Regions from separate parts of the Vibrio sp. AH4 genome, predicted to be linked through region 3. Evidence: predicted binding sites of a transcription regulator. Region 3 holds the regulator's gene; each other region holds the start of a gene.

Region 1 (3,287 bases), 610 kb from region 3:
AGCTTGGCGTTAAAGCGGGGTATCGCTTTTTAAAGGCGTATAGTGAAGCAGGGGAGTTGCGTAAGAAACTCCTCTAGTCTTGGCGACAAAAAAGGAGGCCATGCCTCCTTTTTGCGTAATACGACAACTTAATAAACGGGGAGTATTCTCATGCAGTTGGTGGAGCCTTCTACGCCCATAATGTCGCCTTGGGTAATGATGACTAAATCGCCTTCTTCGAGTAGCTTTCTCTCTTTGAGTGCATCTAACGCTGCAATTGCCGCCTCAAGACCACTGGCTTGTTTGGTATCGAAGTAAAAAGGGATAACTCCTCGTAATAGTGCGCAGCGATTGAGTGTGGCTTGGTTGGCCGACATCGCAAAGATGGGGAATACGGAGTTTAGGCGTGAGGTCATTAATGCGGTGCGTCCAGATTCGGTCAGTGTCACCATGGCTTTGACGCCTTCCAAATGGTTTGCCGCGTAAATGGTCGACATCGCAATCGCTTCTTCTTCAGTGACGAACACACTTTTTATTCGATAGTTTTGTTCATTCGACTCAATCATTTTTTCAGCGCCGACACAAACTTCAGCCATTGCTTTAACGGTTTCGACAGGGTATTTGCCAGCTGCGGTTTCCCCTGAAAGCATGACCGCGTCAGTCCCATCGAGAACCGCATTCGCCACATCCATCACTTCCGCACGTGTTGGCATCGGGTTAGTGATCATGGACTCCATCATCTGCGTCGCAGTAATGACAACCCGATTCAGCTTTTTTGCCCGTGAAATCAGCTTTTTCTGGACGGCAATCAGTTCAGGGTCACCGATTTCAACCCCGAGATCGCCCCGAGCGACCATAATCACATCTGAGGCACGCACAATATCATCAATGTTTTCATCGCAAGACACGGTTTCCGCCCGCTCAACTTTAGCCACCATACGAGCATGCAATCCCGCTTCTTGGGCAAGCCGACGCGCATACTTCATATCTTCACCATTGCGAGGAAAAGACACGGCCAAATATTCCACCTGTATTTCTGCCGCGAGTCGAATATCATTTTTGTCTTTTTCTGTTAATGCATCGGCGGATAATCCACCGCCTTTTTTATTGATGCCTTTATTGTTGGAAAGCGGTCCGCCAACCAGCACGGTGGTATGAATTTTATTGGCTTCTACACGTATCACTTGCAGTTGCACACGACCATCATCAAGCAACAAGATATCGTCTTGGCGGACATCTTGAGGGAGTTTTTTGTAATCAATCCCGACACTTTCTATCGTTCCTTCCCCTTTAGCTAAGTCGGCATCAAGAACAAAAGATGCTCCTTCCGCTAAGATGATTTTTCCTTCTTTAAAGGTCGATACGCGAATTTTGGGTCCTTGCAAATCTCCGAGCAGGGCGACATGGCGACCTAATTTAGCCGCAATCTCACGTACTTTTTGAGCTCTATTTTTATGATCTTCGGGTGTACCGTGTGAGAAATTCATTCTCACGACATTGGCTCCTGCACGAATGATGGCTTCTAAAATTTCGGGGCTTTCTGTGGAAGGACCTAAGGTGGTGACGATTTTTGTTCTACGTAAAGTTGAGCTCATATCAAGGTTCCTTAGATTTGAAAGTATTAGCGAGGCTTATACTCAGTATAGTGACTCAGAAAAAGTTAGATCGTTTTTGCTGTGAAGTAAGTGTTTGAACTGGGATATCACTCCTATGATGACTTTGGGTTTGTTCGGTTTTGGTATACCGTGCGAATCGATGAAAGAGGGAAATAAAGCCTAATAATTGGATATAAAACACAAACTTCTAGGGATATGCGTGATATTTGTCACGCCTATCTGACAAAGAACTTCACAATTACTTCGCAAAGTAAAAAAATTGGTTTGTTGTTGAATTCCGGAGCGTCGCATGTACATGGCTCAACCCGGCCACATTGATCACATTAAGCAGATCAATGCCGGTCGCGTATATAAACTCATAGACCAAAAAGGGCCAATCTCTCGCATCGACTTGTCGAAGGAGAGTGAGCTTGCGCCAGCCAGTATTACCAAAATTACGCGTGAGTTGATTGACGCTCACTTAATTCATGAAACGACGGTTCAAGAGGCGATCAGCCGAGGTCGTCCTGCGGTTGGGTTACAAACCAACAATATGGGATGGCAATTTCTTTCTATGCGTCTTGGCCGTGGTTATCTCACGATTGCCCTACACGAACTGGGCGGGGAAGTGTTGATCGATACCAAAATCGATATCCACGAAATCGATCAAGATGATGTTCTCGCTCGTTTATTGTTTGAAATTGAAGAGTTTTTCCAAACTTATTCCGCACAATTAGATCGGGTAACTAGCATTGCCATTACGTTGCCGGGATTAGTCAATTCTGAGCAAGGTATTGTGCTGCAAATGCCGCACTACAATGTAAAAAATTTAGCATTAGGCCCAGAAATATATAAAGCCACGGGGTTACCTGTTTTTGTTGCTAATGATACAAGGGCATGGGCATTGGCGGAAAAATTGTTTGGTCATGCTCAAGATGTTGATAATTCAGTACTCATTTCAATCCATCATGGACTAGGGGCCGGGATTGTACTCGACGGACGAGTATTGCAAGGCCGGCATGGCAACATTGGCGAGTTAGGCCATATTCAAATCGATCCCAAAGGTAAGCGTTGTCACTGTGGAAATTACGGTTGTTTAGAAACAGTGGCGTCCTCACAAGCGATACGAGATCAGGTCAAAGCTCGAATTATGGCTGGAGAAACCAGTTGCCTTGCCATAATCGAAGATATTTCTATCGAAGATATTTGTGCAGCCGCTGCGGATGGAGATCCACTGGCGGTGGACGTAATTCAGCAGCTTGGGCGTTATTTAGGTGCTGCGATTGCGATTGTGATTAACCTATTTAACCCAGATAAGGTCTTGATCGGTGGCGTAATTAATCAAGCAAAAGCGATTTTATACCCCTCGATTGAGCAATGTATTCGCGAACAGAGCCTACCGGTCTATCATCAGGATTTACAGTTGGTCGAATCTCGTTTTTATAAACAGGCGACAATGCCGGGTGCTGCTTTGATTAAGCAGGCGCTCTATGATGGTCTACTCTTAATGAAAGTGGTCGAAGGATAATCGATAACTTCATTAGTAAGAATTTCAGCCTTGCTTACATTTACATTTATACCTAGGGGCTATACTGTTACCAAGGTATTCATTTAACGGAATTTCGTATGTCAGGTGTTTTGAACACGGTAGACCAGCGTACTAATCTGGTCGGCGAAAACCGATTGGAGCTGTTACTGTTTAGCCTCAATAGT
Region 2 (3,287 bases), on a different contig from region 3:
CGGATAGAGCTCAACAAACTCAGGGAACAAGTCGCGCTTCACCAATTCAGAGTGCAGCGCCGCTACGCCGTTCACCGCATAAGAGCCGACCACACACAGGTTGGCCATACGCACCATGCGATGGAAACCTTCTTCGATGATCGAAAGCTTTTGCTGTTTCGCCACATCACCCGGCCATTTGGCACGCACTTGTTGCAAGAAACGGTGGTTGATCTCGTAAATGATCTCCATGTGACGTGGCAGCAAGCGTTGGATCAACGATTCGCTCCAGGTTTCCAATGCTTCTGGCAGCAGAGTATGGTTGGTGTACGCAAAAGTGTGTGAACAGATCGCCCACGCCGCTTCCCAAGACATCTGCTTTTCATCGATCAGAATGCGCATCAGCTCAGGGATCGCGATGGTTGGGTGCGTATCGTTAAGCTGAATCGTTTCGTACTTCGGCAGATCGGCCAACGCATGACCTACCGCTTCATGGCGACGCAGAATATCGCGCACCGATGCTGCACTGTGGAAATACTGCTGCATCAAACGTAGGGTTTTGCCTTTTTCGTGGTTGTCGTTTGGATACAAAACTTTGGTGATGTTGCCAGCATCGATCAACGCGTGCTGCGCTTCAAAGTAGTTACCGTTGTTGAAGCTTTCCAGTGAGAAAGGCGCGATTGCGCGACATTCCCACAAACGTAGCGGGTAAACCGTATCACTTTGGTAGCCTACTATCGGCAAATCCCACGGCATCGCTTGCACTAACATGCCCGGCACCCAGCGACGTCGCTCTTTGCCATTGTCATTGACCACTTCAACATGGCCATAGAAACCAATTTCTTGCTTCAGCTCAGGACGCGCCACTTCCCATGGGTAGCCTTCAACACCACACCATGCATCGGGGGCTTCTTTTTGGCGGCCTTCTTCGAAAGACTGTTTAAACAAACCATATTCGTAGTGCAGACCGTAGCCTACGGTTGGGAATTCTTGCGCCGCGCAAGAATCCATAAAACAAGCGGCAAGACGGCCCAAACCACCGTTACCTAATGATGGATCTCGCTCTTCTTCCAGTAGGTCAGTCAGGTTTTGGCCCAACTCTTCCATTGCTTGTGCAACGGCTTCGTACACACCCATGCTGATCAAGTTGTTGCCGGTTAAGCGGCCAATCAAAAACTCCAGCGATAGGTAGTTCAAACTTTTACTATTGAGGATGCGTTCATCCTGCTCGGTTTGCAGCAAATCAAAGGTGGTAAATTCAGCAAGGGCTCGTCCCATTGCCAAGTACCATGCACGCGCCGAAGCATGCTCTACTGTCGTAGCGTAGGTTGCGGTTAAATGGCGCTTCACGTTTTCTTGGAACGACTTCTTGTCAAACTGTTTCTGTTGAGTAGGTTTCATTGTGAACTCTCACTTTTTGGTTCTAATCCATCTGACTTCTATCCTGCCTTTACGACTTTGGCAAAACATCCTCCTACTTTTCTCATCAATTGGGAGGAGAAACTAAGGCGTAGAGACGCAGGTGTCTGGTGGTTAGTGATCTGGCTCGCATCAATTCTCTGCTCATGAACAGATAGCAGTGACTCTGATCACACCCCCCGCCGATTAACCATAGCTAGGCTTTATGAAAGTTCGGAAAACAAGAGGTTAAACATTTGTCCACTCTGCTAAATAGATCACTATAATTTCGTTTCCGTTACCCATTTTTCACTTATTTTCGTAGAGGCTGAGACAATATCCTTGCTCAGGCGCAGATTGATTAGTGACGGAAATCACAAATATAGGGCGTAGTTGTGAGCGAAACGTGAAGAACACAGAAAACTCAGTATGGATCAATAAACGCGCAGAATGACTTCAAGTAACATTCGTCCATCTGAGCGTGATATGCCTCGCGTATTCACTGCCACCCTACCCTTGGAACTGGTGTTCCAAGTTAAAAGAGCATGAAGCTCTGATTGGAATAGACGAGAGAAAGAAGATGTGGATCCCTTCGAAACTGACTCGCCCAGGACGTTTGCATAACGCCATCGTCCGTCCCCGTGTTCTGGAATTATTGCAACACGCGACTTGCTACAAACTCGTGCTGTTCCGCTCTCCAGCGGGTTATGGCAAAACCACCATGGCCGCGCAGTGGCTTGCCGATAAGCCGAATCTGGGTTGGTACAGCATTGATGACAGCGATAACGATCCGTTTCGCTTTATGAACTACCTGCTGCAAGCGATTAATAAAGCAACCCATAACGCCTGCCCCAATGCGCAAAAATTGGCAGAGAAGCGTCAGTTTTCGTCATTGCATTCGCTGTTTAGTGAAGTGTTTGCCGAGATGGCCGACTACCACGGCGAATGCTATGTGGTGCTGGATGATTACCATCTGATCAGCGATGAAACCATTCACGAAGCGATGCGCTTTTTCTTAAAACACATGCCCGATAACTTAACGCTGGTGGTAACCAGTCGTGCAACGCCACCTTTGGGTACGGCTAACTTGCGCGTGCGTGATTTAATGATTGAGATCGGCAATGAGCTTTTGGCTTTCGATACCGAAGAGACAACACGCTTTTTCAACCAACGGGTTTCCGATGGGATTGATGCACTGACCGCCCATCACCTACGCGATTATGTGGAAGGTTGGCCTTCGGCCATGCAGCTTATCGCCCTGCAAGCCCAGCATCAGCACCGCACACTCGCTCAAACCATTGAATCGGTTTCGCACTTTAATCATGCGCATCTTTGGGACTATCTGGTCGAAGAAGTGTTTGATCTGCTTGATGATGAAACTCGCTATTTCTTGATGCAGTGTTCGGTACTCGACCATTTTGACGATGCCTTGGTGAGCAGTTTAACTGGGCGTGACGATGCCTTGGCGATGATTGAATCTCTCAACCGCTTTGGCTTATTTATCTCGCCGCTGGAGGGGGAAACCAACTGGTATCGCTTTCATAATCTGTTTGCCGAATTTTTAGCGCATCAACGCCAAGCCCGCATTCCACAGCAAGAGCAAGATTTACAACGCGCTGCCGCCAAAGCATGGTTGGAAGCGGCAACGCCTCACCAAGCGCTGCGTCATGCGCGTTTGGCGCAAGATAGCGAGCTGCTGGCGAGCATTTTGAGCCAGTTTGGATGGAAGATGTTTAACCAAGGCGAGCTTGAAGTGTTGGAAGCGGCAATCAATCAGCTGACTCCCGCTCAACTGTATCGCGAACCTAAATTATGCATGTTGCAAGCGTGGTTGGCACAAAGTCAGCATCGCTATAACGATGTGGGTGCGTTGCTTGCCAAAGCGGCGCAGGAGATGCAGGCACTGAATG
Region 3 (3,287 bases):
CCTTGGCGCAAGCGGTCGAGCTTGCTAATGACACCCGCTTTGGCTTATCCGCCGGACTCGTCTCGACTGACGATGACGAGTGGGATTACTTTGTCGATCATATTCGTGCGGGCATCGTCAATCGTAACCGCCAATTAACCGGAGCCAGTGGTGATGCACCGTTTGGTGGCCCAGGAGCGTCGGGCAACTTACGCCCTAGCGCTTTCTATGCTGCTGATTATTGCGCTTACCCGATGGCTTCTATGGAAGGGGAGGCAACTCAGTTGCCCGCCACCTTGAGCCCAGGAATTGAACTTTAATCATAATTTATTTTGTGCCTGCTCAGCCAAGTAGGCACTTTTTCGTCACAGGTTGAACGCTTAATCGTGTCAGCGTTGGGAGTCTTGCGCTGCACCTAAACTTAGAATGAATTCGTTTGCTGGTCACTGGATTAACAAGGAGGCGTTATGACGCCAACCGCTTTATTTCAATCGCTCTGGAATGATTATATTGAGCGCCTCTGCCCGTCGGCAGAGAAGGTGCATCAACTCTTACAAGAGGATGAGGCTCTGATTAATGATCATATCGCACTGCGTACCTTTAATGTTGCGCCACTAGGATTAGAGACGTTGGCAAAGCCATTTTTGGCACTAGGCTATCAGCCGTGTGGTGAGTATGAATTCAAAAGTAAAAAGTTGGCCGCCAAACATTTTGAGCACCCTGACCCTTTACAACCAAAAGTCTTCATCAGTGAACTGAAAGTGGAAGAGTGCTCGCCTGAATTGCAAGCGATAGTGGCGAAGTTGGTTGCACAGGTGGATGCCACGGCTTTAGCGGGAGAGGGTTTTCTGTATGGCGGCCGTTTATGGAGCTTAAGCCATGCTGATTATCTTACGTTGGCCAAAGAGAGTGAATACGCAGCTTGGCTTGCGGCGCACGGCTATGGTGCAAACCACTTTACAGTCAGCGTGAATCAGCTCAACGCGCTACATGAAGTGAAACAGGTCAATGACCATCTGCGCCAGCATGGCTTTAGCATCAATGAATCCGGTGGTGAAGTGAAAGGTTCGCCAGAGGTTCTACTGGAGCAATCCTCCACCATGGCAGATAAAGTGTTAGTGCGTTTTAACGAAGGTGCAGAAATGATTCCCGGTGGTTTCTATGAATTCGCTAAACGCTATCCAATGGCGAATGGTCAGCTTTATCCCGGATTTGTCGAAGCCTCAGCAGATAAGATTTTTGAAAGCACGAACCGCTAAATTTAGCGCCTCGTACAAATAAAAATAGCCACCGCAGGGTGGCTATTTTTTATCGGGAATGCTTAGCGAGTGCCGTAAACCACGATGGTTTTACCGTGGGCAGAGATCAGGTTCTGCTCTTCCAACATCTTCAGGATGCGACCAACGGTTTCACGAGAACAGCCAACAATTTGACCGATCTCTTGACGAGTGATCTTGATTTGCATGCCGTCAGGGTGAGTCATCGCATCTGGCTGACGCGCAAGGTTCAGCAGAGTTTGAGCGATACGGCCCGTTACGTCTAGGAACGCAAGGTCGCCAACTTTCTGGCTGGTCACTTGCAGACGACGAGCCATTTGACCTGAAAGGCGCATCAAGATATCTGGGTTTACTTGGATCAATTGACGGAATTTCTTAAATGAGATTTCAGCCACTTCACAAGGTGTTTTAGCACGAACCCAAGCGGTACGTTCTTGGCCTTCTTCAAACAAGCCAAGTTCACCGATAAAATCACCTTGGTTCAGGTAAGAGAGGATCATCTCTTTACCTTCTTCATCTTTAATCAGTACCGCCACTGAACCTTTCACGATGTAGTACAGCGTTTCCGCTTTTTCACCGGCGTGGATCAACGTGCTTTTTGATGGGTACTTATGAATGTGACAATGTGAAAGAAACCACTCTAGTGTTGGATCGGTTTGAGGTTTACCTAGAACCATAATAATCTCACTTCCTCTGCAGGGTACGCTTGCCGCTATCCATATTTTAGCGAAGCCTCAATTGGGCTTACTAGAATAAGAGGTGTTACCCAACGCTGCAAGCTCTCTTGTGTTTCGGTTAAGAATAGTATCCTTTTTCGGAAACGATTTCTTGATTTTAATCGTGTCACTAGTCTGATTTGCTACGCAAAACTGTGCACATGATCACGGTATGAAAAGTAAGCATTCATAACTGGTCGGATCTAGCCAATTTTCCCCGTTTCAATCAATTGTTGCAGCAGTGGGCGCACAATCAAATCCATCGCAAAACTCATTTTGCCGCCGGGGACAACAATGGTGTTATGGCGTGACATGAATGAGCCATCAATCATCGCCAACAAGTATGGGAAATCGACGTTTTTGATCCCACGAAAACGGATCACCACAAAACTCTCATCCAATGTCGGAATACCTTTGGCGTTGAGTGGGTTCGAGGTATCGACCGTGGGCACACGCTGAAAGTTAATGTGGGTGCGTGAAAACTGTGGGGTGATGAATTTGAGGTAGTCGTCCATTGAACGGACGATGGAATCCATCACCGCTTCACGTGAATGGCCGCGGTCGCGCGTATCACGTACGTATTTCTGAATCCACTCAAGGTTAACAATCGGCACCATACCAATCAAAAAGTCGACGTGTTGTGCAACATTGACATCACCATCGACCACGCCGCCGTGCAAGCCTTCATAAAACAGCACATCTGAGTTTTCGGGCAGTGATTGCCAAGGCGTAAACGTACCGGGCATTTGGTTATACGGAACTGCTTCATCAAAGGTGTGTAAGTAGCGGCGCACTTGGCCGGTGCCTACTTTTCCGTATTGGCGGAAGAATTCTTCAAGGGTTGGGAAATCGTTGGCTTGGGGACCAAAGTAACTGATATGGCGACCTTGCTCGCGCGCCTTGCGGATTTCTACATCCATTTCTGGACGAGTGAAGCGATGAAAACTGTCCCCCTCAACCCAAGCAGGCTTGATGCTCATCATATTGAACATCTTGCGAAAGGCTTCAGAGGTGGTTGTAGTACCGGCGCCGGAAGAACCCGTCACCGCAATAATCGGATGTTTGGCTGACATGACAAACCTTGTCCTTAAGTCCTTGATTTTGGTGCTAACTCAGGCACCACCCGGAAATGACTATAGCACGGAAAATGAAGCCGTCACTGCTTGGCTAAAACGGATGGCATTTAATATCGACGGTTTCATGCAATTCTGAATAGACGATCACAGCTTGCCCAGATTGTAACTGGGTACGTACTTGCGCGATTTTCTCCTCTAGCGAGATTTCAATATCACCATAGTCGGTGCCTTCACGCAGT

What was found. The regulator CRP, encoded in region 3, controls carbon source genes, mostly activating them, when cyclic AMP is high. The targets are predictions, from matches to a motif close to TGTGANNNNNNTCACA.
Region 1: the regulator CRP is predicted to act here: its motif matches at 1,794-1,809, upstream of MKA69_RS00155 (ROK family protein).
Region 2: the regulator CRP is predicted to act here: its motif matches at 1,558-1,573, upstream of MKA69_RS13690 (glycogen/starch/alpha-glucan phosphorylase).

Annotation. Positions count from the first base shown of each region.
Region 1 covers NZ_JALAIV010000001.1:27,786-31,072, reverse strand. The annotation lists gene MKA69_RS00165 (patatin family protein) at 1-77, shown strand, start outside; gene pyk (pyruvate kinase) at 129-1,574, opposite strand; gene MKA69_RS00155 (ROK family protein) at 1,885-3,102, shown strand; gene MKA69_RS00150 (chemotaxis protein CheV) at 3,201-3,287, shown strand, end outside.
Region 2 covers NZ_JALAIV010000003.1:107,780-111,066, reverse strand. The annotation lists gene MKA69_RS13690 (glycogen/starch/alpha-glucan phosphorylase) at 1-1,380, opposite strand, end outside; gene malT (HTH-type transcriptional regulator MalT) at 1,958-3,287, shown strand, end outside.
Region 3 covers NZ_JALAIV010000001.1:637,015-640,301, reverse strand. The annotation lists gene astD (succinylglutamate-semialdehyde dehydrogenase) at 1-299, shown strand, start outside; gene MKA69_RS03105 (DUF1338 domain-containing protein) at 447-1,238, shown strand; gene crp (cAMP-activated global transcriptional regulator CRP) at 1,301-1,933, opposite strand; gene MKA69_RS03095 (phosphoribulokinase) at 2,176-3,045, opposite strand; gene MKA69_RS03090 (YheU family protein) at 3,140-3,287, opposite strand, start outside.